2 regions of the Shewanella sp. AC91-MNA-CIBAN-0169 genome follow, and region 1 is predicted to be linked to the other one. Evidence: predicted binding sites of a transcription regulator. Region 1 holds the regulator's gene; the other holds the start of a gene.
The links. Region 1 encodes MetJ, which represses methionine synthesis genes. Its sites were predicted from a motif close to TAGACGTCTAGACGTCTA; they were not measured.
Positions count from the first base shown of each region.

Region 2: metE (5-methyltetrahydropteroyltriglutamate--homocysteine S-methyltransferase) is a predicted target of MetJ. The motif match lies at 4,188-4,205, and genes of this name have one in related genera.

Region 1 covers NZ_JBEOPM010000013.1:79,259-95,606, forward strand. Annotated here, with positions in the region: gene AAEY98_RS12615 (alanine/glycine:cation symporter family protein) at 1-929, opposite strand, end outside; gene AAEY98_RS12620 (SRPBCC family protein) at 1,134-1,667, opposite strand; gene AAEY98_RS12625 (cupin domain-containing protein) at 1,896-2,261, opposite strand; gene AAEY98_RS12630 (cysteine-rich CWC family protein) at 2,322-2,624, opposite strand; gene AAEY98_RS12635 (c-type cytochrome) at 2,804-3,922, opposite strand; gene AAEY98_RS12640 (c-type cytochrome) at 3,933-4,520, opposite strand; gene metF (methylenetetrahydrofolate reductase) at 4,728-5,612, opposite strand; gene AAEY98_RS12650 (DUF1097 domain-containing protein) at 6,152-6,643, shown strand; gene AAEY98_RS12655 (hypothetical protein) at 6,942-7,151, opposite strand; gene AAEY98_RS12660 (bifunctional aspartate kinase/homoserine dehydrogenase II) at 7,315-9,708, opposite strand; gene metB (cystathionine gamma-synthase) at 9,840-11,009, opposite strand; gene metJ (met regulon transcriptional regulator MetJ) at 11,218-11,532, shown strand; gene AAEY98_RS12675 (sulfite exporter TauE/SafE family protein) at 11,608-12,348, shown strand; gene AAEY98_RS12680 (c-type cytochrome) at 12,715-13,044, shown strand; gene AAEY98_RS12685 (DUF3373 domain-containing protein) at 13,193-14,905, shown strand; gene AAEY98_RS12690 (tetrathionate reductase family octaheme c-type cytochrome) at 14,968-16,348, shown strand, end outside.
Region 2 covers NZ_JBEOPM010000001.1:282,185-298,532, reverse strand. Annotated here, with positions in the region: gene AAEY98_RS01260 (tetratricopeptide repeat-containing diguanylate cyclase) at 1-27, shown strand, start outside; gene queG (tRNA epoxyqueuosine(34) reductase QueG) at 68-1,297, shown strand; gene AAEY98_RS01250 (dodecin) at 1,310-1,522, opposite strand; gene metE (5-methyltetrahydropteroyltriglutamate--homocysteine S-methyltransferase) at 1,832-4,123, opposite strand; gene AAEY98_RS01240 (LysR family transcriptional regulator) at 4,278-5,180, shown strand; gene AAEY98_RS01235 (HDOD domain-containing protein) at 5,163-5,903, opposite strand; gene AAEY98_RS01230 (TonB-dependent receptor) at 6,024-8,003, opposite strand; cobalamin riboswitch at 8,145-8,358, opposite strand; gene AAEY98_RS01225 (hypothetical protein) at 8,671-9,336, opposite strand; gene AAEY98_RS01220 (DUF3622 domain-containing protein) at 9,463-9,798, opposite strand; gene AAEY98_RS01215 (peptidase U32 family protein) at 9,993-11,906, opposite strand; gene AAEY98_RS01210 (phosphoribosyltransferase) at 12,082-12,648, opposite strand; gene AAEY98_RS01205 (DNA-J related domain-containing protein) at 13,009-13,668, shown strand; gene AAEY98_RS01200 (thiol:disulfide interchange protein DsbA/DsbL) at 14,247-14,903, shown strand; gene AAEY98_RS01195 (alpha-amylase family glycosyl hydrolase) at 14,960-16,348, opposite strand, start outside.

The sequences.
Region 1 (16,348 bases):
GTCCCTAACATGGCCACTAAACCTTGTTTCACTGGGTTATTAGTTTGCGCCGCCGCATGAGCAATTGGCGCACTCCCTAACCCCGCTTCATTTGAAAATACACCACGTGCCACACCAAAACGAATCGCAGCCCATACCGCTGCACCCGCAAAACCACCTTGAGCTGCTACTGGGTTAAAGGCACTTTCAATAATCAACATAAAAGCAGCAGGTACTTCGTCTGCATATACAATCAATACAGCTAAACCTGCGGTAATATAAAATACCGTCATCAATGGCACTAACTTACCCGCCACTTCAGCAATACGTTTAATACCGCCCATGAGTACCGCACCCACTAGCACCATTAACACCACACCAGTAACCCAATTAGGTACACCAAAGTTACTGCTCATTGCATCAGCGACTGAGTTAGCTTGTACAGTATTACCAATACCAAAACCGGCAATCGAACCAAACAGAGCAAATGCAGTGCCTAACCAGGCCCATTTACTGCCTAAACCATTTTTGATGTAATACATCGGGCCGCCAACATGGTTTCCATTAGCATCTGTCTCACGATATTTTACCGCCAGTACAGCTTCCGAAAACTTAGTCGCCATACCCACGAGCGCCGTACACCACATCCAAAATAATGCCCCGGGTCCGCCAATAAAAATCGCCGTAGCCACACCAGCGATGTTACCCGTACCAATGGTGGCCGATAATGAAGTCATGAGAGCATTAAACGGACTGACATCACCTTTTTCACTTTCATCAGTAACCTGACGACCCGACCATAATAATTTAAAACCTCGATTCAGCTTTAAAATAGGCATAAATTTTAAGCCTATCGACAGAAACAGCCCTACTCCTAAAATCAAAATCAGCATGGGAACACCCCATACTATACTGTTAATCATACTGACAAATTGCGTGACTGCTTCCATGTAAAAAACCTCATAATGAGTAATGACTTATGTCGAATATTATAATTATTAGATGTTTGGTTATTTTTATTATGGTTACGGTGGCCCAACTCCACTGCAACGATTGCATTTTTTAGATTACCCCGATTAAGTTAACCATGGCAAGCCACTGCATGAGCTAATGAATCATCTTCAAGATGATTCATTAGCTCATGCACATACAAATTATTTTTCGAGTACCACTTTCAATGACTCTAGACCTTGCTGTAAATCAGTACCTATCATGGTTTCAAAATCGATAAACAAAAACATTAAGTTAGTTGGATAAGCAAAATGGCCACTAAAACCCCAATCAACTTTAGTTTGATTAGCATTAACGGCTGTAGTGCTCATATAGGCAGGCTCGGTCGCTTCAAAGGGTGAAATAAACCGTAATTCAAAATCGATACGTTTACCTTCATCTATGGCAATAATTTCTTGCTCGCCAACACCTACATCTGGGTTTTCACTTGCCCAAGCAGACACAAAGCCTACTGTCGCATCGGTACCGCGGTAGGCTTTCACCATCTCGAGATCCATTTGCGCCCACTTACTAAAATTATCTTGGTTTTTTAGATGTTTAACGTAATCAAAAACCTCGGAGATCGGTTTATCTATGGTGATAGTACGAGTGACTGAATAGTCTTTTTGAACAAATAGGGCGACAACAAAAGGGATCGCTATAATAGTCGCGACAGCAACGAGAATTTTTCTAAGCATTATTATTATCCTCTAGTATACATAGCGTTATATGTCAGACTTTTTGGCTTAATGGCCAACACGCAATCTCCTCAGTATACCGACTAACAGCAGGCTAACAATAAAAATTAACATTGGGTTAACAATGGCTTCTCATTAAAAATCGTATTGACGTCACACCAGCGGCTATTGCTTGAAATGCGATCGCATGAACAGAGTCCTGTCATAAATGACCAGAAAGGGTCTGCTTTATATCCACTGATCATTTAACGCCGTTCGATCGCTATCTATCTCACCCGTATTGACGACACCTCGAGGTTCGATAATCATGATTTTGCATTCTTTTTTCGCCATGGGTTTATGCTCAACCCCCTTAGGAATAACAAACATTTCCCCTGCCTGAAGCGTAATGTCCTTATCGCGAAAAGCGATCTGCAACGTTCCTTCCATTACAATAAACACTTCGTCAGTATCGGCATGTTCATGCCAAACAAACTCACCCTCGACTTTAACCAATTTAAATTGATAGTCATTCATTTCTGCAATTACACGAGGAGACCAATGCTGGTTGAACAAAGAGAACTTGTCATTAAAATTAATCACTTTCGTTGGCATAGAAACGCCCCTAATGAATGGTAATTATGATTATGGTTATAGTTATAGTTATGGCTATAGTTATGGTTTGAGTTCTGATTCAGATTTTGGTTCTGGTTCTGGTTCTGGTTCTGGTGAATAAGTTTCAACGGGGTCTATGTTGAATTGTTGCACCAATTTAGTCATACATGACTGACAAACACATTGGCCATTCGGCAAATCAACCAAAGTAGATGCGGCTTTGTACTGCTCAATAATCAATGGCATGTCTAACGTTTGCTTAGCACACCAGCATGCATCAATGGCTAATCCTTGCTCCATCGCACAACCGTTAGCTTGCTGGCAAAGTGGGCACGATTGTGCTGCTGAAGTAAATAATGTCATTGCCCAGCCTATATGGTGATGATGATGACTGAATATACTGACATTTAGCATCATGCTCAATAAGCGCTCTGCGTATTACATTTCTGAAAATGAATTAACAACCAATAAAAATACCCATTAAACGTTAACTTAATGGGTATAACTGACAAAGATTAATGGTTTAGACTAAGCAAATATGATTACTTTATATTATTTTTAAGCGGGAAAACCGGATACGAAGCCGTGCCCAAAACAGGCTTGCCGGCAACGGATTGGCCATAATATCCTTGGTGCTTATGATAGGTGGCTTGAGTCTTACTCACATCACCGTTAAAACGAGGATCTTGTGGCCGATCAAACGAATTAAGGTAAGCCGCTACATCCCAAGCTTGCTGAACCGTTAATTGCACGCTTTTACCTAACGGCATATTTTCATAAATAAAGTCAGCAGCTGTATTTACCCTATGCATGCCTGCGCCCCAATTATAGCTTTGAGCTCCCCATAATGGTGGTAATGCAGTAACACCAGCAATCACTTGTCCTTGGCCATCTTCACTATGACACACTTGGCAATGTGCTTGATAAACTACCTGACCACGTTCAGGAGAATAAGCCAGTTCAGGTTGAGGTGTTTTCGGATAGCCGCGCCCAGGAAGCTGGCTTAACGCTGCAGTATCCAAATGTTTAGCAATAGCTGCTGGCATTGGGAAATCATCCCGTTTACCGCCTTTAACCAACTCCACATCAGACAACTCAGGCACTGGGCCTGCAACCTTGTATTGATCCATTAATCCGCTCATGCCCAACCAGTAAGAATAGGCCGATATTGCCACAAGTTCAGGAGAGTTTGCCGCCGGAGCTTTACCGTTCATCGAATAGGTAAAACAACCTTGTATGCGCTCTTGAAAAGAGTTTACTTTATCGTTTTTCTTACGATAAGCAGGGTAAGCAAAGTATGCAGCCCATAAAGGCGACGAATTAGCTTGTCGTCCTGAATTCATATGGCAGTTAACACAATTGAGCTCATTGCCAACGTACTTGTCTCGTAGCTGTTGGGTGTTAACAAACAATTGATAACCTAACCGAACCTTGTCACCAAAATCCCCCTCGGGAATAGCAGTTAATGGTGCGGGTTGAAGATAAACAGCATCAACTTTTTTCTCCAGCGCAGGTAATGCAGCTTGGCGATCGGGTAGTGTCGTCGAAGACTCTGACGATTTTACCGCAGTAGGCTTAGCCGGAACTTCGGTCAATAATTCATCGGCCTGTAAAGGCAAGCTAAACAGAGCGCCAATGGTCAATAGCGATAATAATTTCATAGCCATGTCCTTATTTTATATTGGCAAAAAACTGAGATAACCCATCGATTTCGGCAGCCGTTAATTTCAGCGCAATATTGCCCATCATGTTATCAGCATCGCCTGTACGAGAGCCCTCTTGCCAGGCTAATAATTGGGTTTTAAGGTAACTGGCTTGCTGCCCCGCTAAACGAGGAAACTGCCCGCCACCCACGGCAGATGGACCATGGCAACTAACACATGCTGGAATGGTACGTGACCAGTCACCTTGAAAGGCTAATTTTTCGAACGGATCGCTAATACCAACCTTGTCACCGCGAAATTGGAGCGGAATGTCAGCAACAGGTTGCTGACTAAAATATTGCGCTACCACAGCAATATTGTCACCTTGCACCGTTGCAGCCATTGCTAACATGGTTGGATTTTGACGTTTACCTGCATGAAATAACGCAAGTTGATTGCTGATGTAATCGGCAGATAAGCCTGCTAAACGAGGGCCAATAATGTCGATACCTTGACCTTGTGCACCGTGGCAAGAAGTACATAGCTGAGCCGCAGCAGGAACCGGCAGTTGTGGGGAAGTTGTTTCTGCAGCTTCTGCGGTCATAACAGTTAGCATCGTTATGCCAGCCAATGCAGCGAGCTTGTAAAAGGATGTTTTCATCATCACACCTCTTTAGTCATTCGTTATTGGTTATTGGTTATTGTCTTACCACCATAGGCTAAATATATTCAAAAAAGAATACGGCAAACGTCGAATATTTAAACAAAAACCCCGTTAATGGAACCATTAACGGGGTTTTAATTGAGTGAATGTTACACTGTACTACTTTGGACGCACGCCTAATGTATGGCAAATGGCATACGTTAATTCTGCACGATTAAGGGTATAAAAATGGAAATCTTTAACACCTTCACGGGACAATACTTTCACCATATCAATAGCAACGTTGGCACCCACTAATTGACGTGTTGCAGGGTCGTCATCTAAACCTTCAAATTGACGATGTAACCAATGTGGAATGGCGACATTGGTCATGCCAGCAAAACGCTTAGTTTGTTTAAAGTTAGTCACAGGTAATATCCCTGGAATAATCTCAACATCTATACCTGCTGTAACGCAACGGTCGCGAAAACGTAAGTAAGATTCAACATCAAAGAAAAATTGAGTAATGGCGCGGTTAGCACCCGCATCAATCTTTTTCTTTAAGTTAATTAAATCAGCCTGCGCATTACGCGCATCAGGATGCACTTCAGGATACGCTGCTACCGAAATATCAAAGTCGGCCACTGAGCGCAGTAAACGCACTAAGTCATTGGCAAAGCGAGTTGGTTTTGGGCTACCGTCAGGTAAATCACCGCGCAATGCCACAATGTCTCTAATACCAGAATTCCAATAATGCTTTGCCAGCTCAACCAATTCTTCATCACTAGCATCAACCAAGGTTAAATGCGGCGCAGCGAGTAGATTGGTTTCTTTCTGGATACGTTCAATCACGCTATGAGTACGGTCACGTACACCTGAATTGGCACCGTATGTTACTGATACAAATTTAGGGTTCAATGGTTCTAAACGACGAATAGAATTCCACAAAATCTCTTCCATTGCTGGCGTTGATGGCGGAAAAAACTCAAAAGACACATTAATATCATTCAGCTCAGACAAGCTCTGATTTAACGACTGGGCATGTTGTGCATGATGAAAAGCCATAATGTATTCCTTTAACTTCTGTAACACTTAGGAGTCTATACCAATCAGCTTAAATGATTAACTTAACCTAAATCATTTGGCCGTTTGGACGTCTATATGTCCATATACTAGTTTAACTGCATACTAAGTCAAGCTAAAAAACCATCAATAAGCAATTTGTAATAATCACATTAACGCTAGGCCTAAATCATAGACAATATAAAACGGCTGAAAACAGCCGTTTGTTCATCTATCTGCAGGCTTTTTTTTCATCAGCCTGCAGACTGTGTCATTTGATAATGTTCAAATTATTTTTTAAAAAGTGCGCTAACACTTAGGTTCTAACAAAGTTAATAGCATTAGTGACTATATCTGATGTTAATGTGCGGTAGACATGATGACTCTCTGACAATTATCGAGTTGCATAACGTTTGGTTTTATTAGCAGTTGCTTTTATTTGCGAACTGGATCGACTTTTGTAAAACCTAACTGCCTAAATTTAGTTTATTGTGCTAAATTTAGAACTCACCGTTCTAATTTTAATCTTTTGTGAGGCAACCATGGCGCATCGTTGGCAAATTGCAATTTCTGCTGGTTTATTAGCAGCTGTTTGGGCTGGTCTTGCTGATGTATTTCATCTCGTGACATGGGTCGGCTTTCTGGGCTGCAGTACCTTTTTCGCTCAAACGGAAACTGGCGCTAAAGGCATGATGATGGCGATGATGACCAATCTTTCCGGTGTATTCTGGGGCTGGTTAATTATTGCAGGCAGCGGTGTTCTAGGTTCGCCAATGATCAGCTATGCATTAACAGGCATTGTCACCGCATTTATGTGCTTACAAGCCAGTAATAAAAACTTCGCCTTTATTCCCGGCACCTTTATCGGTTGTTGCATCACTTTTGCCTTAAATGCTGATCTAGCCGCTATCATTCCACCACTTATTATTGGCGCCGTACTCGGTTACAGCATGAGCCTACTCACAGGCCTATTAATAACGTTAACCGATAAAACAGCTGAATCATTAAAAGATGACGCAGTAGAAGAAGCCTAAGCACAGGCGACTTAGATTGTGTCGCCTTAAGAGTATTCGTTACCTGAGAATAAATAAAGATAACTAAAGACTGGGCCAATCTTTAAATACTCGCAAAAATAGTATCCATAAACATCACTTCAAATTGGTCGAAATCTCGATCGGATATTTATATAATAAAAAGTCTAAGCCATTCTATTATTGAGCTTTTTCAGCACTTAGAATAAGGACGCAGCTTTATGCTACCTATTCATTTTTATTATCTATCTTTTAATTGATGTCGATTAAATCTTTAAACTTACAAAAAAATCTCGTTATATTACTGATACCAAATGGTAATATTTAATGTCGCTGGCATAAATGATCCACCGCTTTGAGTTTGTTTAATCTCTGTAATTTCTATAGATGTTTGTGTGGATAACCATAAATTAATTTCGTCTTGTAAACCACAATCAGCTTGTTCTATCGGTTTCATCCAAAAGCTTAGTTTAGGTTTTAACACTTTAGTAAATACTTTGATTTTCATCATTATTTTGAACTCCATTTCAAGATGTGAACACTTGTCATCTAACATTTTAGTATTTATGCGTTGAGCGGTTTGCGGCAAATAAAGAAAAGAGCTGAATTTCAGCTCTCAAACATTCCCGATATGACATAAAAAAGACCATCAATAATGGTCTTTTTTAACAAAACTACTCTTGCAACAGGTCTTTGCAAATATGCACCAAATCCGACTGCACAGCCGCAGCAGTCACCTCACGCCCTGCCCCTGGACCGCGAATAATCAAAGGATTACCTTGATAAAACGCACTGCGAATAACAAACACATTATCCCCTGGGGTTAAATTCGCATAAGGATGATTATTATCAACCCACTGCAAACCCACTTCAGCCTGTAACTTACCTTCGACTTTATCCAGCGAAGCCACATAACGTAGCACCTTGTTCTGTTCAGCTGCAGCGACATACTGCTGCAACAAATCATCGTCTAACTCACTGATGCGCCCTAAAAAATCTTCTAGTGACAACTCTGCTAAAGCTTGAGGCACTAATGAGTTAAGACTAATATCGTCTAGCTCTACCGCTAAACCTATCTCGCGAGCCAAGATTAACAACTTACGTTGCATATCGCGGCCAGATAAGTCATCGCGTGGATCCGGTTCAGTAATGCCTAAACTGCGAGCATGCAGTACTAATTCTGAGAACGGCTTACTGCCATCATAATTTTCGAACAACCAACATAACGTGCCCGAGAAAATACCACCCACCGCTTCAATAGTGTCACCACTATTACGTAAGTCATTTAACGCATGTTGAATAGGTAAACCTGCGCCACAACTGGCGTTATAACGCCAAAATAAGCGGCGATTACTCAGCTGCTGCTTTAATTCACGATAAAATGGCAATGGCCCTGAGCCGGCTAATTTATTGGCACTTACCACATGAATACCACGGGCAAATAGCTCGGGATATTGTAAGGTTAAGGCGGCACTAGCACTGATATCTAAAGCGACAATTTCATCGCATGATAACTGCGCTAATTGATCAAAAAGCTGATCATAATCCCATTCAATGCCTTGCTGTTGATAATCTTGCTGCCATTGTTCAAGGTTAATTCCGTCGTTAGAAATTAATGCTTTTTTCGAACCGACTAAACCAACGAGCTCAACAGAGGCTTCAAGTTCGTGATCTAATGCTGGACTGGCGCGTTTAAACAAATCAATCCACGCCTCACCAATGTTACCCACTCCCAGCAATAACACTCCAATACGCATTCTTGGTCCAGCACAACGACGATGTACTTTTTGGGTCAATAAACTCACTTGAGCTTGCGGGACTAAGGTGACCAAACTTAATGCATCTTGATAAATCGGTTTGGCATCACGGCTGAGTAGTCGGGCAAAACTGCGTCTAAAGTGATGAGCATCGGCACTGACTAATGCCACTAGGCCTAAGTCAGTTTGGGCACTCAACTCTTCAATCAAAAATTCACTGCTGTATTGAGTGAGTAAAGCTTGCACTTGTTTCTGGCTTTCAAGCGTTAACGCCAACTCAAACTTATGTTGTGCCAGAGACCAATAAGCTAACGGTGTGATACCTGCTTTATCTAAAATAGCCAACAATGGTTCAATGTCTGCGTTCATTTTAAAACTAAACAACACCACTTCATTTAAGTTAGTCACTACTGGCGCACTTGCTGATGAACTCAGTGGCGCAATTAGAGTAAAGTCAGTGTGTGAAGCGTAACTTGAGCGTACCGCTAGGCTCACGTCGGTATTAAATAACGGCTGTAAGGTCCGAGAATGCAATACAGGAGAGCCCAGGCGCGCTAAGCGGTCAGCTTCGGCTAATGACATACTCTTGAGTAATTTAGCATCATTAATTTTATTCGGGTCGGCGTTAAATACCCCTTCAACGTCGGTCCAAATAGTAACGCGTTCAATGTCAGCTAAGCTGGCAATTAAGGTGGCACTAAAATCAGAACCATTGCGACCCAGCAATAAGGTATCGCCGTGGCGGTTAGCGCATATAAAGCCGGTGATCACTAAACGCTCTTGCGGGTGCAAGGCTAATAAGGCCTGTACCTTGTCACGAGACTCAGCCACTAAAATATTGGGTACGGCGCCTTCATCGGCTACCAAAATAGAGCACGCATCGACATGAGTCGCAGCTACGCCCATTTCTCGTAACAAAGCGGCCATTAAGCGCGCCGACCAACGTTCACCAAAACTCACCACTTGGTTTAATTGGTAATCGTTACGTTGCTCTAAAGATAATAAGCTGACTAACTGAGATTTGTCGGTAGACAAACGTTCGCGTAAATCACGCGCTTGCTCGTTTGATAATAATTGTTCAATTAACGTCTGCTGGTAACTGATCAGAATTTGCAGCTCTTCTTGCCACAACTGACCGCTGTCACGCAGGCTCAATAATTTGTATAAGAAGTTAGTCGTTTTTCCGGCGGCGGATACCACAACTAAATCATCACTCTGGCCATGCGTAAGTAGAATATGTGCAACACGGCGATAGCAATCTGCATCCGCTAAACTTGAACCACCAAACTTATGTAAATGACTTCGCGTCATTACTGACTCCTTAAACAACTACGACTTTTGTTGCGACTGCTAGACTTCTATTTTGAAACCAATAGTGTTGCAAGTGCATGTTTTGCTATTTTACCCAATTTGGTCGAAACCACAGCTAACTTAAACTCGAATTAAGCTGATTTTATCGCGGCAACAGCTGCTAGGCCTGCTTGAATATCGGCCAAGAGGTCATCTGCATCTTCAATACCGACAGATAGTCTCAATAAAGTCTCTTTAATACCAGCCTCTTGCCTTGCTTGTGGGTCCATTGCTCTATGGGTCATGGTGGCCGGAACGGCGACTAAACTTTCCACTCCGCCTAAACTTTCGGCAATACTAAACAACGACAGCGCCTTTAAAAATGCCACCACTTCCGCTTCGCCGCCAATTAACTCAAAACTTAACATAGCACCAAAGCCTTGTTGTTGTTTTGCCGCAATTTCGTGACCTAGATGGTCTTTTAAACCCGGATAATACACCTTGGCCACCACATCACTGGCGCTGAGTAACTCAACAATCTTTTGTGCATTACGTTGATGCTCACGAATTCGTACCGCTAAAGTACGTAAGCCTCGGAGGGTTAAATAACTGTCAAATGCTGAACCCGTAAGCCCAAGAGTATTTGACCACCAATGTAACAACTCACCCACTTGAGGATCTTTAGCCACTACCGCTCCACCGACCACATCGCTATGACCATTGATGTATTTGGTGGTTGAGTGAATAACAATGTCTGCACCTAATAATAATGGCTGCTGTAATATTGGTGATAAAAAGGTGTTATCGACTGTCACTAGCGCGCCAACGTCATGGCAAGCGATACTAATGGCATTAATGTCTACCACCCGCAATAAAGGATTCGATGGCGTTTCTAACCACACCATTTTCGGTTTTTGAGCTATCGCTTTGCTCAGCGCTTGCGCATCAGTTTGATCAACAACCAATAACTTAAATTGGCCTTTTTTGGCCAAGTTAGTAAATAAGCGGTAACTGCCACCATAACAATCGTGCGGCACAACCAATAAATCCTCTGGGCCAAGTAAGCTAGTCACCAATGTAATCGCCGCCATGCCGGTACATGTCACCACGCCGGTAGCACCTTGCTCGAGTTTGGCGAGTGCGTCACCTAAAATACATCGAGTAGGATTACCCGAACGACTGTAATCAAACTCGCGCGGATTATTGTGGCCATCGAATGAATAATTGGTCGATAAATAAATCGGTGGCACGATAGCACCATGTTGTGTGTCTGTTTCAATACCTTGGCGAACGGCCAATGTGGCGTTTTGATGCTTAGTCATGGTGACTCCTAAAATTTCACAAACACACAAAGAGATGTCTAGACGTCCAAATTTACCTAAGAGATCCCCATCCGTCAACTTAAATAGACGTTTAGACGTCTAAACATCAAGAAATCTATTTGCAATCGGGATTAAATAGTAGCAATAATTTGACTAGAGATTGTAACGGTTTAAAATCTGCAGCGTATTTATCGTTAAGGGTAAGTTAATGACTGAGTGGAATGGCGAATATATCAGCCCATATGCCGAGCACGGCAAAAAAAATGAACAAGTAAAAAAAATTACGGTTTCTATCCCTTTAAAAGTATTAAAAGTACTGACGGATGAGCGGACGCGTCGCCAGATAAATAATCTGCGCCATGCAACTAACAGTGAACTGCTATGCGAAGCATTTTTGCATGCGTACACAGGTCAACCATTACCTTATGACGGTGATCTATCAAAAGATCAGCCTGATAGCATTCCAAGTGAAGCGAAAAAGTTAATGGATGATATGGGTATCGAGTGGGAAGAGCTCGAATAATTCACTGATTAGTCAATACCTCACAGACTTTGAAACGACCCTAATAAGAAGTCGTCATGTTTTTAAAGAGAACTTATGATGTCATTTATCGATCCAACGACCTTGATACTGGCATCGATTATCGTGTTTTTTGGCGCGCTAACCCAAAGCTTAATTGGCTTTGGGTTAGCCGTTGTTGCAAGCCCGCTACTGTATATTGTTAATCCTCAATTAGTTCCTGTTCCTATTATTGTTATGGGCTTTGCCATTTCTGCAATGACCTTATTTAGAGAACGCGGTCACCTACAATTTAATGGTTTGCAATATGCCTTACTCGGGCGGATCCCTGGGGGGTTTTTAGGCGCTGGATTATTGCTGTTTGCCCCACAAGCCATACTAGGCTTAGTGATTGCAGGCATTGTGTTTATTGCTGTTATTCTTAGCATTTTTCGCTTTACCGCCCCCATTAATCGCCTCAGTTTATTTATCGCTGGGGTATTTTCAGGCATATTTGGCAATATCGCTGCTATCGGTGGTCCACCAATGGCCATTTTGCTTGCAGGCCAAGACCCAAGTCAGTTTAGAGCGGCATTATCTGCCTTTTTCGTGTTTAGCTCATTAATTGCCTTAGCTATTCTAACCATCGTCGGCTTAGTTGAAGTGAAGCATTTATGGCTATCACTGCTATTATTGCCTTCAGTCGTTGCTGGTTATCTTGTCTCAGGTAGATTAATTGGCCGCGTTGATAAAGATAAAACCCGCATAGTCACCTTAGTGTTATGTAGTATTAGTGCCACTGTATTAGTGATTATGTCGACCAACACGTTAATGAGCTAATCAGCTATTCTGCACCTGTAAACAAAACCAGCCATCAATGGGCTTGATCTCAAATGATGATTAATAATCCCTCTATTTAGTAAAAACCTGCTTATCAAAAGTCTATTTCTCAACTAAAAATACCCATAATAAGAATCAAAAAAATCTCTTTTATCTCCCCTAACAAACTCATCATCTTTACGCAATAGATCCACATCACACTAGTCCATTAGATTTCTTTCAATTAACTTTTTTTCAATTAGATTTTTCTCATGGATATGATCTACTTCAAATTAACACTACTCACTTTTAGGTAACATTGTTTACAGCAAAGAAATAATTAAATGCTGTTAATGCACAACCCTAATAAGCCCGACAGAGGACAAAATGATGAACACTTACATTAAAGTTGGTATCGCAGTTGCTATGGCATTATCACTTGGCACCCAAGTGATGGCTGCAGATGGTGGTAATCCTAAAAAAGGTAAGCACCTGTACAAAAAAGAATGTAAAGCCTGCCACAGCGCTAACAGTGAAGGCCCTGAACTCACCCCAATGACCAAAACCATGAGCCAATGGGATCGTTTCTTTACTCGTGATAAGCACAAAGCTAAACCTGCCGTTTTTGAAGCCTTATCAGAAAAAGACATAAAAGATATTCAACAGTTTTTATATGACCACGCCGCCGATTCAGACCAACCAGCTACTTGCGGCTAAATCATCAATGCTGAGTCTATTTTCGTTCTAAACGAAACATCAGCCAATAAACCAAACGAAAAAACTGTGAGGCTTAGCCTCAGGGATCCTGACACAAAAAATTTGCCAAATTGACCGTGTTATTTGGCAAATAAAGGGGAGAAAGACCATGAGAACTCTCATCTCAATATTAGTGGCTAACGCGCTCTTTATGAGCGGCGCAAGCCTAGCAGCAGATACCGATGCACAAAAGATTGCCGATCTTAAACAACAACTCGCTACTATTAATGAAGATCTTGATTACTTAAATTCACGAGTTGACAAAACCGAGCGTCACACAGCCTTAGACAGAATAGCCATTACGGGTGATTTTAGAACCAAAGCACATTCATTACATTATCAAAACGTCACTTGGAACCCAGCCATGAACGTTAACTTTTCTGACTTTGGCGCTAAAGCCATGTCAGGAGTATTTGGCGATCCAAATAGCGCTACCTCACCGTTAGGCCAAATGATGATGGCAAACCCTGATTTAGCCAGCGCGTTTCAAAGCGGTATGCTGCAAGGCGTTATGCCAATGCTGTTGGGCCAAAAAACCCAACAGGACATTGATAACGATATATTTTATACCACGCGCTTACGCCTAAATATTGATGCTAAAGTGTGGGATAACGTCAGCTTTGCAGGACGTTTAACCATGTTTAAGAGCTGGGGAGACTCTGCTGGGGTTAAAGTATTCGACTCATGGAACTCATTCACCATGGATGGCACCAGTAGCGGTAGCACCAGTGGTGATGAGTTAAAAGTAGAGCGCGCCTATTTTAATTGGAAAGACATTAACGGCAGTGGCACTTACCTTTCTATTGGACGTCGTCCTTCAACGTACGGTCCACCAAATCATTATCGTGAAAATGAACTCAGAGGCGGCACGCCATCAGGTCACTTAGTCAATTTCAACTTCGATGGTCTTACCTTAGGTTACAACTTGGGTGATATCACCGGTATTGAAGGTCAAACAGTGCGTTTTTGCTATGGCCAAGGCTTTGAATCACAGTACGGCAATGGCGAATTGTTTGGTGACATCATCACTAAAGATACCCACCTCGGCGGGTTTAATATCGACGTGATTAATGACGGTAACCATTTCTTACAGTTCACTTTATTCGGTGCTAAAGATGTCAATGATGGCTTTACGGGCACCATGGCATTCCCTACTCAACTGGCGGGTATCTTTGCCCCAACCATGTATCAAGACATGCAAAAATTCGACAACTTTAACTTCGTCACCCGCGTACAACCAAGCGGTGTCATTGGTGATATGTACTTAGGTGGCCTAGGTTATGCCTATGAAACCGATGACGACCTGAAAATGTTTGCCTCATTAGGATGGACTCGTGCTGAACCCAACGGCAATGCTGGTTTGTTCGGTGGCATGTTAAGCGATGCAGTATTTGAAGCAGAGTTGAACAGCACTGGTACTGAAATCATTATGGTGCCAAAAGAAACCGTTGATAGCGACACCAAAGATGGTTACGGCATTTATGTGGGCATGCAAATTCCTGCACCATACGGCAAATTCGGTTTGGAATATAACTACGGTTCTAAATACTGGAGTCCCTTCACCCAAGCACAAGACGACCCAATCGGCAGTAAGTTAGCCACTCGTGGCCACGTTGCCGAAGCTTATTATATCTTTGATATTAATCCAAAAATGTTTATCAAGTTAGCCGGTTTGTATTACGACTATGAATATACCGGAAGTGGCTCACCAGTAGGTGCACCGATGAAGGTTGACGATGTGATTGCCGGTAGCGCGTACTCAATGTTGCCCGTTGTTGACACCGCCTATGACGTCAATGCCTCACTGACCGTTAACTTCTAACGCTAACTTAACCTTCTAACTTGGCCCCCCTGAGCACAAGCTCAGGGGTAAGGACAAATATCATGAAACTATTATCAGCACTGGCTGTATTACTGTTATTAAGCAGTAGCGCACAGGCTGCCTTTAACCATAAAGAGGCGCTGAAAGGGCCTTTTGCTAATGGCCCTGAAGTGACGACACAATGCTTAACCTGCCATAAAGAACATGCTGAAGAGTTTATGAAATCTTCACATTGGACTTGGGAGTTAGAGCAAAAACTACCTGACCGCACAGTGATGCGTGGTAAAAAAAACAGTATTAACAACTTTTGTGTATCGATATCGGGTAACGAACCGCGTTGTACCAGTTGTCATGCAGGTTATGGTTGGAAAGATTCTACATTCGACTTTAAAGACATGACCAAAGTCGATTGCTTAGTCTGTCACGACACCACGGGAACTTACATTAAAGATCCTGCGGGCGCAGGCGAGGCCTTAGCAAGAGTCAATTTAGCCAATGTTGCCCAAAATGTAGGTGCACCCGTGCGTGACAATTGCGGCAGTTGCCACTTTTACGGTGGCGGTGGTGATGCGGTTAAACACGGCGATTTAGACTCATCAATGTCTTATCCAGATAAAGCGACCGATGTCCACATGGATACCGATGGCAATGACTTCCAGTGTCAAACTTGTCACGTTACTGAAAATCATCAAATTACCGGTAACTCGATGGGCGTATCACCTGGTGGGGAAAACAAAATTGGTTGTGTAAATTGCCATGATGCTGCGCCTCATAAAAATGCAAAGCTTAATACCCACTCGGAAACGGTAGCATGTCAAACTTGTCATATACCATCATTTGCTAAAAATGAACCCACCAAAATGCGTTGGGATTGGTCACAGGCAGGTCAAGATCTTCCTGAAACAACAGACCAATACGGCAAGCACACCTTTATGAAAAAGAAAGGCAGCTTTATTTGGCAAAAAGACGTTAAACCACAATATGCCTGGTTTAATGGCCGCGCCGATGCGTATATGGCTGGCGATAAAATGGACCCCACTAAAACGGTTAAATTAGCTTATCCATTAGGTGATATTCGCGACCCTAAAGCTAAAATCTACCCATTTAAAGTGCACACGGGTAAGCAAATCTATGATGCTAAACTTAATATTCTGATAACCCCTAAAACGTACGGTGAAGGTGGCTACTGGGATAAATTTGATTGGGATTTAGCTGCAAAACTAGGCATGGAAGCTAACCCAACCATGGTAGAAAAAGGACTCAAATACAGTGGTCAGCATGGCTTTGTTGAAACTGAGATGTGGTGGCGCATCAACCACATGGTGTCACCAAAAGACAAGGCACTACAGTGTAATGACTGCCACAACAAAGGCGAGCGTTTAGACTGGAAAGCCCTTGGTTATGATGGCGACCCAATGAAAAATCGTAAAGGTATTAAACACA
Region 2 (16,348 bases), on a different contig from region 1:
GGTCGAAATTGTGTCAAAGCTGAGTAAAACGCGTATAATTTTAGCGTGTTTACTCAATGATAGTGTTATGACAACAACGACCCCAGTATTAACGCCTGATCCAATTACCGATCTTGAGATCAATTCAATCCCCGAGCCCTGTCCATTGACCGCGGTTCAACTTGATGTGCTCAATAGGCAAATCAAGCTTTGGGGTAAAGAACTTGGCTTTGCTCATATTGGTGTTGCTGATGTCGACTTAACTCAGCATGAGGCAGCATTACAAGACTGGTTAGATAAAGGTTATCACGGTGAGATGGCTTACATGGCTAATCACGGAATGATGCGTGCTAGACCCGCTGAGTTACATCCCGGAACCATTAGAGTGATTTGTGCTCGGATGGACTATTTACCGCCTGACGCTGGCTTTGCCAGTAATTTAACCGACCCAAATCTTGGTTATATCTCTCGTTATGCGGGTGGACGTGATTACCATAAACTCATCCGACAACGGCTTAAAAAGCTCGGCGATAAAATTAACCAGTATTGCCAACAGCTCGACTTTGATACGACTGATTTTAGACCTTTTGTGGATTCTGCACCTATTTTAGAACGTCCATTAGCCGATAAAGCCGGACTAGGCTGGACAGGCAAACACTCGTTAATTTTAAACCCAGATGCAGGCAGCTGGTTTTTTCTTGGCGAGTTACTCATTAACTTACCGTTACCGTTAGATATCCCGATTGAAGAAGGCTGCAACACTTGCGTAGCCTGCATAAAGTCATGCCCAACTGATGCGATTGTCGAGCCCTATGTTGTCGATGCAAGACGCTGTATTTCTTACTTGACCATTGAATTACAGGGCGCTATCCCAGAAGAGTTTCGCCCGCTTATAGGCAATCGTATTTATGGCTGTGATGACTGCCAGCTAGTGTGCCCAGTCAATGCTAAAGCACCACTGACAAAAGAAACTGATTTTCATACTCGCAGTGCGCTTATTCAACCCGATTTACTGACTCTATTTGCTTGGTCTGAACCTTATTTTCTCAGCCAAACAGAAGGCAGTGCGATTCGACGAATTGGTCATAAACGTTGGTTACGTAATATCGCGATTGCATTAGGTAATGCCCCTGCTAATCCGGCCATTATTAATGCGTTAGAGCAACGTAAACACAGTGAAGAAGTGGATGATATGGTACTTGAGCATATTGAATGGGCATTAGTTCAACAAATACAAAAAGCGCCACAGTCGGCGCTTTCACGTAAAACTCAACGAGTGATCAGATCAATACAAAAGGGTTTACCAAGAGACGCATAAACAAAATAAGCATTAGGCATTAGAGTCTAAGGTAAAACCCACTTTAATAGTCACTTGCCAATGAGCAATTAGGCCTTCTTCTAAGTGACCACGAGTTTCGATAACTTGAAACCAACGCAAATGTAGTAAACTTTTATTGGCTTCTGCAATCGCATTTTTGACCGCCTCATCTGAACTTATTGGTGATGATCCCACGAGTTCAATGACTTTATAAGTGTGACTCATAATAGCTCCTATTGTTAACTGCACATCTTTAGTTTCAGTGTAGTAAACAATAGCGCTATTCACCGCAGTATCGTTGAATAATAAACAGATAACGGTCAGCCGTTGAATCCGGGGGTGCTCACACCGTTTTTCTCTAAGATAAGTTTTTTTCAACTAATCTCAACAGAGAACAATCAAATTCAACTACATACAACTACATACAACTACATACAATTGCCAAGTCTACATTTGGCTTCGCCATGTCTGCCAGCTAATATTAATAAATTATTTTCATTTAAATCAATGTTATCTATAACGAGTTCATCCCAATTAGAACCGACGTCGAAGCACTTTAGTCGCTTCAATCATATTCCGCAGCGCGGGCTCAACTTCATCCCAGGTACGGGTTTTTAAACCACAATCAGGATTAACCCATAACTGTTTCACCGGCACTTTTTGCGACGCTTTAGTTATTAAGTCGACCATTTCATCAACGGTTGGAATATTTGGCGAATGAATGTCATACACACCGGGACCAATTTCATTAGGATAATGAAAATCTTCAAAGGCACTCAGTAGCTCCATACGCGAACGTGACGTCTCAATGGTGATAACATCAGCATCCATCGCCGCTATGGCATTAATGGTGTCATTGAACTCGCTGTAACACATGTGTGTATGGATTTGAGTTGCATCTTCAACACCTGCAGCCGATAACTTAAACGCATCCACCGCCCAGGTTAAATAATCTGCCCATTGGCTTTGTTTAATCGGTAAACCTTCACGAAATGCAGGTTCATCAATTTGAATAATGCCAATACCCGCTTTCTCTAAATCAACCACTTCGTCACGTACTGCTAATGCAAGTTGGTTAGCAATATCTTTACGTGGAATATCTTCACGAGCGAACGACCAATGTAAAATGGTCACCGGACCCGTTAGCATGCCCTTAACAGGCTTGTCGGTTAAGCTTTGCGCATAGGTAGCCCAGTCGACCGTCATTGGTTTGGGGCGAGACACATCGCCATAAATTAACGGCGGCTTAACGCAACGAGAACCATAACTTTGCACCCAACCAAATTGAGTAAACCCAACGCCCTCTAATTGTTCACCAAAATACTCCACCATGTCATTACGCTCAGCTTCGCCGTGAACTAGCACGTCGATACCCAATTTAAGTTGACGAGAAATGGTGTCTTGAGTGACTTGCTCAAGCTGTGAACGGTAATCATTGTCATTGATTTCGCCTTTACGCCAGCGACTGCGTAACCCCCGAATAGCTGGCGTTTGCGGGAATGAACCTATGGTGGTTGTGGGTAATAATGGCAGCGCTAACTTTTGTTGTTGGGCAATGATACGGCGGGCAAATGGACTGTTACGTTCAAAATCATCAGCGGTTAGCTGCGACACACGTTCTACAACCTGTTGATTAGCTGCGGCAGCTTTTGCCAAGCGGCGTTGCTGGCAACGATCAATAATCGCTCGGCTAGTTGCTGAACCTTGCTCAACGATTAATTGATGAATTTCGTTAAGTTCAAATAATTTTTGTTTCGCAAAAGCTAATTGGCCAAGTAATGGCGTAATTAATTGGCTTTCAACCTCGACATCCACAGGACAATGCAACAATGAACATGAAGGTGCAATCCACAAACGATCGCCTAACGTGGTCGCTAACTCGGTTACCTTCTGTGCAATCACATCAACATCAGCAGCCCACACATTACGGCCATTAACCACCCCAACAGAAAGTACCTGCTGAACGCCTAAAGCATTAACAAACACATCAAGCTGTTCTGGCGCGGTGACTACATCAAGATGTAGCCCCTCAACCGGTAATGCACTCACCAATGCTTGATGATGGGCAATAGAACCGTAATAACTGGCGAGTAAAACCTTTAATGATGCTGGCTTTTGTTGCGCTAACGTTTGATAACTGTGGCTAATGGCTTGCTGCCACTCATCGGTTAAGTCTGCCGCTAATACCGGTTCATCAAGCTGTACCCAACTCACACCTTGGGCAGCAAAACGAGACAAAATTTGTTGATAGGCAACCAATAACGGCGGTAACAACGTCAACTTATTAAACTCAGAAAGGCTTTTAGATAAGTATAAATACGTCACCGGACCGAGCAGCACAGGTTTTGCTTGATGACCTAATTGCTGTGCTTCTGTGACTTCATCAAACAATTGCTCGAAGGCAATCTCAAATGTTTGATCAGCGCTTAGTTCTGGCACTTGGTAATGGTAGTTAGTATTAAAAAACTTGGTCATTTCTGCCGCACACGCATGTTGGCCGCTTTGCGAACGGCCACGAGCCACGCGAAATAAGGTGTCAATATCGACAGCGGCTGGGCTGCCATCAGCTTGAGTGGCCCGATGACGATCGGGGATCACATTTAAGGTCGCGCTCAGGGTTAGCACCTGGTCATAATAAGCAAAATCCCCTACTGGCAGTAATTCAACACCCGCATCTGCTTGCCACTGCCAATGAGTGCGTTTTAATTCACTGGCAACGTTTTTCAGCTCCGTTAATGTTGCTTCACCGCGCCAATAACGTTCTAAAACAAACTTCAATTCACGCTGACGTCCTATGCGGGGAAATCCTAAACTTGAAATTTTCATACTGCTTTCCTTTTCGTTGAGCAAAAATTTATAGCCATTTATGTAGAAAAGCTACATAGGCGTCTGGACGTCTAGAAGTTTATTGTGTTACTCTGCTGTCAAGCAATCGAATTGATTTCATCAGCTAGTTGAGCAAGATTCATGTGGAGAGAAAATGATAGAGCTTAGACACCTTCGCACCTTGATGGCGTTAAAGGAAAGTGGCAGTTTAGCGGGTGCAGCTAAAAAACGGTTTGTAACCCAGTCGGCGCTTTCTCATCAAATAAAAGAGTTAGAGACACGAATTAACTCAACTATTTTTGTTCGTAAAAGTAAACCGTTAACGTTTACTCACGAAGGTTCACGTCTGCTGAATTTAGCGGAAGAAATCTTACCGAAAGTGATTGCAACCGAGTCAGATCTTAAACGCGGTTTAGAAGGTGAAAGCCAACAGCTTAAGCTCGGCATTGAATGCCACAGTTGTTTTCGTTGGTTAATGCCCGTTATTGAGCAATTTAAACAGCATGCGCCAGCAGCTCAAATTGACATTTCGAGCCGTCATTTATTTGATTCACTCAATGCGTTGGAGACGGGGAGTTTAGATATAGTGCTAACATCTGACCCTGTGCCAGGACATAGCGTCGCATATCAGCATCTATTTGATTTTGAAGTAAAGTTAGTCGTTGCTAGTGATCACGCATTAGCGGCACAAGCGTTTGTCACGCCAGCGCAATTGGCAAAGCAAACCTTAATCAGTTACCCCGTGCCTTTAGCGCGTTTAGACATATACAAACACTTTTTAGAGCCCGCGGGGATTGAACCTGGCGAGCAAAAGCAATGCGATTTAACCTCCATGCTGTTACAAAGAGTAGCCTGTAATGATGGCGTAGCAACCCTACCAACTTGGTCTATCCGAGAGAGTCAGGGGCTAAGCCTTACTGCGGTAAAATTAGGAGCAGAAGGACTAAAACGTCCTTTGTTTGGGGCCTATCGTCGCGATGCCACTAATGCAAATTTAATCCAAAAGTGGCTCGAACTGGTAGCAAGTGAAGGCATAAATCTACAACGGGTTGATTAATAAACCTCGTTTAGACAGTACGCGTCGAAGCACAAGTCCTGGAGAATCAGGGTTTTGTGTTTGGCGTAAGTTATGTGCAATCAAAAATTCTTCGCGTAAATCATCATCTAGCCCTAATGACGCAAATGCTTCGAGCGATAACTGCTGTTGTTGTTTATCAATAAGCGACTTCAATACTTTTAACGATACTGGTCGAGACAACTCAGCATTTAAATAAGCAAAAGCGGTTAACGCAATCACCTGCCCAAACACACTAAACAACGCTAATGTTTGCATTTCATCCGCATCGATTTTAGTGCCTACACCAATGTCGTTGTCTTCACGTAACAGTTGTATGCAATCCACCGCAATGGTTTCATTTAATGCCCAATAGCCTTGAACCAGTTTTTTGTAAGGCTCAGAAAGTTCATCAAGCCTTTCTTTAAGGTAAAACGAAAACGCGTAGCGATAAATGTTCACTTGGCCCAAACGGATTAAGGCATCTTTTACACTACGGCTTTTTGTTGATATGACACCTGCTGTTTGCGCGGTATTACTGCGTAACAATAAATGTGCTGCCAAAGCAGGATCCGCTGAAATGATATCGATAACGACTCGAATATCTGCTTCGTTAATCAGAGATTTTTTTAATGGAATTAATATGCCACGACGACCAATGACTTGCTCTTCATTGCCAATAATAGCTTGAACTTGAGTAAGGACTTGTTGCTCAAGATTAGTCATATTCATCAATTACCTTTTCTTAGAATAAATCACTTTATTCATTAATTTAACGATATATTAAAACGAAAGCCAGTAATAGTTTACTGGCTTTCGAAAGGTTATTCGCTAAAAAAAGATAATCTAGAAACGATAACCCGCAGTCAGTCTAATTGAGCGACCAGTACCAGAATAATAACCACTGCCATAAGCCGAGTAATAACCAGTGCCAACATAATCTTCATCAAGCAAGTTATCTACACGTAAGCTACCATTCCAACCTGAATAGGTATAGTTAAGCGCAAGGTTTGTTAGCACGTAACTGTCTAACTTATCACCGGTATTGCTGTTGTCGCCTTCCATGTAACGCTCACCAGTGTAAACACCTTCAACAAACGCTTGCCAATTATCAGCAAAATCATAGCTTACGAAGGCTTTACCTGAATGTTTTGCCACCCAAGATAACGCTTTACCGTCGTTCTCACCTTGAGTGAACTCTGCATCAATATAGTCGTACGAAGCACCTAGCAGCCAGTCATTTGATAACTGCACATCATAAGCAGTGCTCACACCAAAGCGGCGAGATTCATCGGCGTTTACGTTAGCACCACCCCCATAAGGCCCATCTGTACGACCGCCTTCGTAAACAATCTCATCTTCTAACTCAAGTTGATAAGCATTGATTTTTAATGTTTGAGTTGTAGTGGTAAAGTCCCAACCTGCTTCGTAAGAACGGCCTGTTTGTGGATTTAAACCTTGTACATCAAGCGGGGTGTAAGCTTGTTCATCGACTTTGGCAAAACGGAAGTTATCATTTGCACGGACATAAAAACGATGTTCACTGCTTGGGCGATAATTTAACCCTAACTCCAACGCATGGGCGTCATTATCGATTTCAATACGGTTCGGATAAAGTAATTGGTCATATAAATCGTCAGTCACTTCAGAATAACGACCACCAACAACATAAGATAACGTCGGCGTTATCGGTACCGATGCTTGCACATAAGCGCTCTTTTGTGTTTGTTCATTATTTCGTTGCGTATAAAGTGTATCGAAATCAGCTTCACCTTTACTCACATCAATACCAGCAACAAAATTTAAATCACCATGTTCTAAATGATAGTTAGCAGTAGCTTTAGGTGAGAAACTTAATAAGTCGCGCTCAATACGCCCTGCTCCACCAAATAACAGACTCGTGGTTGATGTATCCGAGTAGGTTAAATCAGCACCTAAGGCCCAAATATTATTCAGCTGGTATTGATAACCGCTGCGCAATGCTGTGGTTATTTCATGAGAGAATTCACCTTCAGAAAATGATGCTACTTGGCGAGGATCTGCTTCGTACTGCGCCAGCGTTAGCGCACCTGGTGCTTGGCGATCGTTATCAAAATGATTAACTTCAACATAGAAGTCTTCGGTATCTGTTTGATATTGTAAGCGACCTAGAATAGAACTAGTTTCATTGTCATTATTATCGCGGTAATTATCGCTTTCGTTATAACTGGCCGCTAAAAAGTAACGCCATGCATCATTGATAGCCCCTGAAATATCGCCCTTAGCTTCATAGGTATCAAAACTGCCACCACTAACCTGTAAACCACCACCCGTTTCTGTCGGTGCTTTGGTAATGATATTGATCACGCCGCCAACAGCTTGGTCACCATATAGTACCCCTGCACTGCCTGATAAAATCTCAATACGCTCAACTAAGTTAATCGGGATCGACTCAATGCTCGGTGCCGCAATATCAATATTATTCAGTCTGCGTCCATCGACTAAGATCAGCGTGTTATTAGCGGCTTGTGATGCAGAAAACCCACGCATAGAAAATACACTGCCCGAGTTATTATCCGACACCTGAATACCAGATTGTCCACGTAATAAATCGGTTAAATTGGTGGCGCCGCTCATTTGAATATCAGCAGCATCAATGACATTAACATTGGCAGCAATATTTAATGGCTTGGCAGCATTACGGCCAATAACCACAATGGTTTCATCCATGCTGATAGCCGAAGACGAGGGGGATGTAACAACTGATTCAATCGCAACAGCATTAACACTTGCGACACTGAAGACAGCACTTAATAACAGTGCAATTTTTGTTGGTTTAGTACCCATTTACCTTTAACTCCTGAAAGGAAAAATGGGGCAATAACGCCGCAATATAAAACTCCTCTTGGGCCTTATTCTACAGAAAGGTTCTATAAATAAGCCCACAAGCGGTATCACATTACATTTCGAGATCTGCCCACCGAAATCATCGAAATCACCTTTAAGGCCGGTCTCCGGACTAAGGTTATGGCGTTACACTAAAGGTAAACGCACGCGAGTCGAGATGATTAACGCAAGGTTATTGCGCACCTGACTCTCACCAATCACCGTTGCGGGGGCAGTACCAGATTTACACTGGTTTCCCGATTATCCTGCTTTGGTCTATCGTTTCAAAGCAAGCACCGTAAAGATTGACTATTAAATTATCATAAGTTGATATTCAACTCATGATTGAAAAATATCTGTTGTTATGTCGGCGTTAGCATTGAGTACCATAGTACTGCCTGACTAATGAGTGACATCCCAAAATATTAGCGCGGCGATTATAACGGATCCTAAGGTGAACTTGATACTAACAAAAGCTTAACTCACAGATTATTCAACTTGTCGGGCATTCAACATGTTACGAGAGTGACACTAGAAATGGCCAACAACGCTATCAACACGGCACTAATTATATCAACACGGCGCTAATATATGAATATGTCGTCAATGTTAGCGATAAATGTCGACGTTAAGGTTGGCTCATGAAATTACGATAATTATCGATAGTGATAGGAGCTGTCTCTGTGGTAAAAATGGCTGTACGAATGGATTTATGGATTAAGTAGACATTTTCGTCATCACTTATCACCGTAAAATAGCCCATCTCACCTTGCGGGCTGGAAACATAAGACGCTTCAACCACTGTGGAAGAATGATGAATATTAGGCATACTGGTGCAGCCTAATAAACCATGTACAGCCTCGAGCCCATCGACTTTAGAACTGCCTAGCTGTTGATAAACAATTTTACCTTCACAATGTTCTTGATATGTCGCCGCCATCGAATCTAAAAACTGGTCGGGTTCAACGTCATTTGCTAAGCCTTTAAACCCCTGCATACAGACTAAACGAGACCAATCATTTAATGATTCATTGGATGGAATAAACTCAGCCATTGTCATATCGCCACGTTTATCGCTGAATGCAAGCTTCCAATCTAATGGCGGTAAAAAGCCAAATTTTTCAGATAGAGCCGTGAGTTTTTGAACATCCTCAGACATCACCATAGCACCTGATGAGTTGTCATCTTCGCCAAATGCCATCAGTGCTGGAAGTGTCGCAGATGCACTACTCGGGAACAGGAACATAATTCCTAGACAGCCCGAGCAGCCGATAATTGCAGCAATCTTGTTCATCCAAATGAATCCTTATTTGGTCAAGAAAGAGATAAGTTGACTAAAAATCATTCTAATTAGGTATATCCTATCCTGAACATACAAAAATTGACACTTATCGATAACATTTACATCGTTGGTAAGATGTTAGTTTAGTTCTTCGTCATCTTCGTCTTCAGCATCGTCTTCATCTTCAGCATCGAATAACTCTTCTTCATCGACGGCAGATTCTGCAGCTATAGCCGCTGCTAAACTTTTAGCTTTAAGGTGCTTTTCAGTTTTACGCTTGTTACGATCAACTTGCTTAGATAAAAAACCTTGCAGTGATTGCTCGCCCCATGCAGTAGCTTCTGCTTCTGACGCAAAACCATCTTGGCTTTTTGATACTATGGTTTTAGTCGATGTCATACGACGAGTGATTTCGGTTTTCCACGTGTTTTCAATTTGAATAACACGTAAAGCATACTTTTTGCTATCGCTCATAATCTATTCTTTCCTACTTAAGGTATCACAGGCTAAAACCCATGAAATTTCAGCCGCGCAGTGTACTCGAAACGCACGAGTTTGGGCAGCTATTTAATGGTTATTTTTGCAGCTTATTTGAAAAATTAACTCAGTGGCAAGCGTAATGCTGCCACTGGAGAAAATATGATGAATAAAATCTCGCTGCGATGCGGTTATTGTTTCACTAATTGGTTAGAACCAACAATCATCATTTCACATTTATGGCAGTCAAACACCAACTTCAATTTATCTTTACCGACATCTAAAAACATTGGGTCGGCTTTAATACCTTCAACTTCTTTCGGGCATAAGTTAAAGCTGTAACGCAAACAATGTTTGGTCACCATTAACGGTGCATCATGCAACACGTTATTTTTCTCATAGGTATCTTCAATTTGAATCACCCCATGCTGATGATAAAACGATTTCGCTTTTTCGTTAGCCACGTTAGATAAAAAGCTCAATGCTTTTTGTGGAAAACGCGCCGTTTTATCGTGCACCCAACGCTCTGGTCGTTGGTAACTCGTCACCCTTGTGGCCATTAATGCACTCACAGCATCGCGGCGTAGCTCGTTTACCACCGAGGCAGGTAAAAACCACATTTGCTCAGTCAGTAAATTAACCTTATTCAATACAAAATCACTGCTGCCAAGTTTGCTAAGTTGCTTTTTCAGATTTTCTGCCGTTTTAGCTTGATCATTCGCAGGAGCTTTATCACAGGCTAAGGTAACGGTTGCACTTATACCGTGTACATCGGTGATGGTTAATCCGACGCCGTCATCGGTATCAAAAAATTGCATATCAACAGCTATTTTACGGGTGGCAGAATCTTTATTTAAGATAGCTTCAAACTTATGATCGAAGTTACGGAACATCATCACGCCAATTTTAAGATCTTTAGGCACCTCAGTTAAATACAAGGTATTACCGTCGGCGCGGTTAATGCGCAAACCGGAGAGCTTATCGTCAGACAACCGCTGGGTTTCATAATGTTCAACAAAGAAACATAAGCCATCACCATTGTTAAAATGAATGTCTTTGCCACTTTCACTGGTATCGATTTTAATAAAGTCTTTACCTACTTGGGTGATACGGCCCACTTTTTCACCGATAAACTTAGGCGAACTAAAATGCTCAATGGCCTCAGTGCGTTCATTGACAAAATAATCTGTTTTACCGCGGTTAAAACTTTTATCAGGGTCGGGCGTAAAATTAAACTCGCAACGGCCATGAGAAATAGATTCTACATCATTGCGTTTAGCAATAATGGCATCCAGTTGTTGACGGTAATGTGCGGTAACATTCTTGAGGTAAGTAATGTCTTTTAAGCGGCCCTCAATTTTAAATGAGCTAATGCCCGCATCAATTAAGGCTTCTAAATTATCCGTTTGGTTATTGTCTTTTAGTGATAATAAATGCTTATTTTCAGCTAATACTTCACCTTCACGCGTAGTCAAATTACACGGTAATCGACACATCTGTGAACATTCACCGCGATTAGCACTGCGATTAGAATACGCATGGCTTAAATTACATAAACCGCTATAACTGACACATAACGCACCATGAATAAAGAACTCTAACTTCATTTTTGTGCTCGCAGCAATGTCGCGAATTTGTGGAATATTCAACTCGCGAGCTAACACGACTTGTGAAAAACCGACTTGTTCGAAAAAGACCGTTTTTTCTGGGCTGCGGTTATCAGTTTGGGTACTCGCATGCAACGCGATAGGTGGAAGATCTAATTGTAAAACCCCCATATCTTGAACAATCAAGGCATCGACACCGGCTTCATAAAGTTGCCAAATAAGCTTTTGCGCTTTATCAATCTCGTCATCCATTAAAATGGTATTGAGCGCCACAAACACTTGGGCATGGTAACGATGAGCAAATTCAGCTAAGCGAGCGATGTCTTTAACGCTGTTGCCAGCATTATGACGCGCGCCAAATGCAGGGCCGCCAATATAAACCGCATCAGCACCATGACGAATAGCTTCAATGCCATAATCAGCATTTTTAGCCGGTGCTAACAGTTCAAGTTGGCGCTTTACAGGCGCCTCGGGGGTGAACAATTCTACAGAAACCATAATGTTAATTAAATTTCGCATTGATTCGGATAAAAAAGTGCGCCAACATACTAATATTGTCGCATTGACATAAGTATGTTGACGCACTCACATAGCTTTATACTTTAGCAAACTTTGAACAAAGTTCTAAGTAAATTCGTTGCTAATTACCGCTTAAACAACTGCTGAATATAGCTTATAAAAACAACTCTTGGATGTTTTTAAAGTCAGCTTTGCCTTCAGCAATTTCTTGCGGATTAAGCCCAGACACTTCATGGGGAAACACTAACCAATCTTCAGATGAATGAATAAAATATTCAGGTTTTAGGTCTACTTTAGTGTTTTTTGGCTTGTAATAAGGGCATGCGATACGGATATCGGTTGGCATGTTCAAACGCATGAACTTTCTTAATTTACCAATAAGTGCATCAATACTGCGGCCAGAGTCAAATACGTCATCAACGATCAACAAACCATCGCTAGCATTGGCATTTTCAATAATGTAATGCAAACCGTGTACTTTGATATTCTTATCTTGTTTGTCAGTGCCAATACCATAATAAGAAGACGTTCTAACGGCTATATGGTCAGTTTCAACTTTCTTGAAATCAAAATACTCTTGGACTGCAATACCAATTGGAGCGCCACCGCGCCAAATACCCACGATAAACTGAGGTCGAAAGCCACTATCATATACTTGTGCAGCGAGTCTAAATGAATCTTCCAGTAGTTGTTGCGCACTAATAAAGTGTTTATCTGTCATTGGTTAAGCCCCCGATTAATTTCTTGCGGAGAATTTTATACCAAATAAAGCTTTCTTGCCTGTAAGAATAGGAATTAATTGATCAAACCCATAAAAATAAAAATGTTGATCAAATCATAATATGACTCAAAATTTGGTTGTGACCTGCTTAATGCATGCTCGCATCGGTCATTGGCCCACGCTGAATCATTTCACCTTTGATAGGCATGCTATCAACAACCGGCCAAGTCGATGCACTTGCTGATTGGTCGAACAAGCTTATCGGTGCAGATAAATCTGCTTGTCATTAAAAACGACTATGGCATAGTGGGCGTTAATGACTAGCAGATTTAATCGCCAATTCAGGATGAATACGCCACTATGTTGCTCAATAAAACCTTACACAATACTGACGGAACTGGACTGGCTAACACCACGGACAGTAACGAACTCAATGTGCCTAAAGGTGACAACCCGCTAATATGGCCTGTGTTGAGTTTATTACAATCATCAAATCAAAGTTGGAAAGTGCATCATTTAGCCAGTGAATTACAAACTAAAGGTTTAATGCATAACCTTGACCCATTACCCGAAAAAGACCTATTCAAACGCAATTTTCTCCTGATGAACGCCTTGTATGAATTACAAGACATACTGATGCCCAAGCAGTGGTTGCAAGTGAAGGCGATGGAAATTCAAATATTTCGGATCATTCCAGCCAGTGCTGATATACAACATATTCGCGATGGTGCTTTACGCGATTATTACCTCGATTGGAACAATTATGATTCCAGCGTAAACGTTGTACGGGAAATGCTTGAGTCATTCTGGTCTAGCTTTCAAGAGTATATTGGCGTTAACACACAGTTGATGCACAAAGGTCATGCGTTAAAAGTGTTTGAACTTGATGAAACCGCAACCGATAAAGACATTCGCAAGCAATGGCGTAAACTAGCACTAAAATGGCATCCCGATCGTGAACAAGGTAATGCTGAACGCTTTCGAGAAGTGTGCGAAGCATGGCAAACACTCAGAGATTAGCGTTGTTCGGTAAACTACCGTGGTTGAACACTCTTCATCCACAGCCGTTATCGTTGTCAGCACTAAAATGTTCAGGGTGACTGTTCTACATTCATCCTTCCACATCAGCCCTGCTAATTCAGCATGCCATATCGGCCTTGCCACATAACCCAACAACAATGAACCGCTTATGACCACTCTTCATCCACAGCCATTATCGTTGTCAGCATTTAGATTACTGTTCTACATTCATCCTTCTATATTATCCCTGCTAATTCAGCATGCCATATCGGCCTTGCCACATAACCCATCAACAATGAACCGCTCATGACCACGCATAGTGACATTGGCACAGATCATTAACCTCACAGCAATATCTGAACTTTATTAAAGGATCATCCTCATAAAGCACGCATCGATCACGAAATTAGCGTCTTTTTGATTGATGATTTAAGCCATAATTCAGCTAACAAACTTACCCTAATTAGCTCAAGCAGATTAATCGAATCCTAGTGACTATTTACTACTAACATCGATTTACTACTTACATTGATTCGCTATTAACATTGATTCGCTATTAACATAGATTTGAGGTTTACATGATTAAATATTTTGCCATAGTACTAACGCTCATCACCGCCTCGTTTAGCACATTTGCTACGCCATTTGTTGAGGGCAAACATTACACCCAAATATCAAACAACATGGTTCCGAGTGAACCTAAAGTCACTGAATTCTTCTCGTTCTATTGCCATAACTGTTTCAATATGGAAAGCCAGTATCTACCTGAAATCAAGGCGGGTTTAGACAAAAAAATCGCTTTCGACAGCAAACATGTCGACTTTATGAATAGCGACTTGGGCACTGAAGTCATGCGCGCATTAGCGGTTATTCATGAACTAGATAATAAAGAAGCGTTAAAAATAGCCATGTTTGGCGCGATCCAAGGCAAAGATAATACCGGTGGTCACGACCACGCTGCAGCTGGACATGAACACCAATCACAAATTAATAACCGTGATGATATTAAAAATGTTTTTGCTGAGTTTGGTGTCGATGCAGAGCAATATGACACGGTAGCAGACAGTGCAGACACCAATAAAAAGTTAACCATGTGGCGTCAACAGCAAGTGTCGTATGCAGTACAAAGTGTACCGGCATTTATTGTTAACGATAAATACGCTATCAATTTAAATGAAATGCGTAGCTTGGACGATATCATTGGGGTCATTAACTACTTAGCATTAAAGCAGTAGTGCTAACCAATACAAAAATGGCTATCCAATGGATAGCCATTTTTTATCTCTATTGCTTAACTCGCTGTGGTATAAATTGCATAACTTAATCGCGGTAAGGTCACCGTTAACTCTGCTGATACGGCCTGTGCGGCATCTTCAATTGGTGGCACTACAACATCTGGCCATGTGGTCATTAAGCGATAACGCTTGCCCTCTTGGGTGACATTAATCGTCTGCGCTTGCTCACCGCTATTAAACACCATCAAAAACTCTGCTCCTGTTTCAGGGTCTACCCGAGCAAATGCAAACATGTCTTTGTCTGCTTGATAAAAGCGGTCTTGATATTGACCACGACGCAAAATAGGATATTGCTTACGCAGTTCACTCAGTTTTGCTATTGCTTGATACAAAGGGTGTTTAGGGTCAAAGTTATCATCTGCGGTCGTCGCGTTCGTGCCCAGTAAAATATTGTCATTGTAGCTAGCAACGTGAGATGCAAACATATCTTCTCGTGCGTCAATGTCATTGCCATCGCCCGTAAATCCTTGCTCATCACCATAATAAATCACTGGAATACCGCGAGATAAAAACATAAACGCATGCGACAAAATACTGCGTTGCAGTTTATCGGCTGAGCTTACATCAGGATTGGCTTGATTGACGAAATAGCCAGTGCGGCCCATGTCATGATTACCTAAAAAAGTCATCAATAAATCAGCCTGGCTGTCGTCATCTTGATATAACGAATCTTGGGCAAATAATTGCTGGGCTAATACAGGACTCTTGCCGCGATAAAAAATATCTGCCGCAGTTTGTTGAAACGCAAAGTCCAATACCGAAGGTAACTTGCCTTGGGTAGTAAAAACGCTGAGGTTGTTAGGGTTGGTATCGTACACTTCACCAAACACATGAAACTGAGGAATGCCTTGCGCCTTGGCAAAGTTAACGATTTCAGGGCTAAACGTTTGCCAAAATGACAAGTCCACATGTTTAACCGTGTCGATCCTAAATCCATCTGGCTTAAATTCTTTAATCAGATTTTGGTAAATATCAACCATGCCAGATACCACTTGAGGATCTGCGGTATTAAGATCATCTAAGCCACTAAAGTCGCCATTTAATGAGCTCTCACCTTTGAATGTGCTATCACCTTGGTTGTGATAAAAACGCGGGTCATTTAACCAATCAGGCACTTTTACACTCGCTTGATCTTGCGGCACAAACGGCGTGTAACTGTCGCCCTTTTCAACTTGAGCTAACGACTTGTATTCGCAATGGGTTTGCGGCGCAATAAACTCTCCCGACGTTTGATGACACTCTTGGTACTTGATGACATCGGCCGTGTGGTTAGTAATAATATCAAAAAAGACTTTTATACCGCGTTGGTGTGCAGAGTCGATAAGCTGCTTTAAGTCTGCGTTAGATCCAAAATGCGGGTCTATTTCGGTAAAGTCGACAATCCA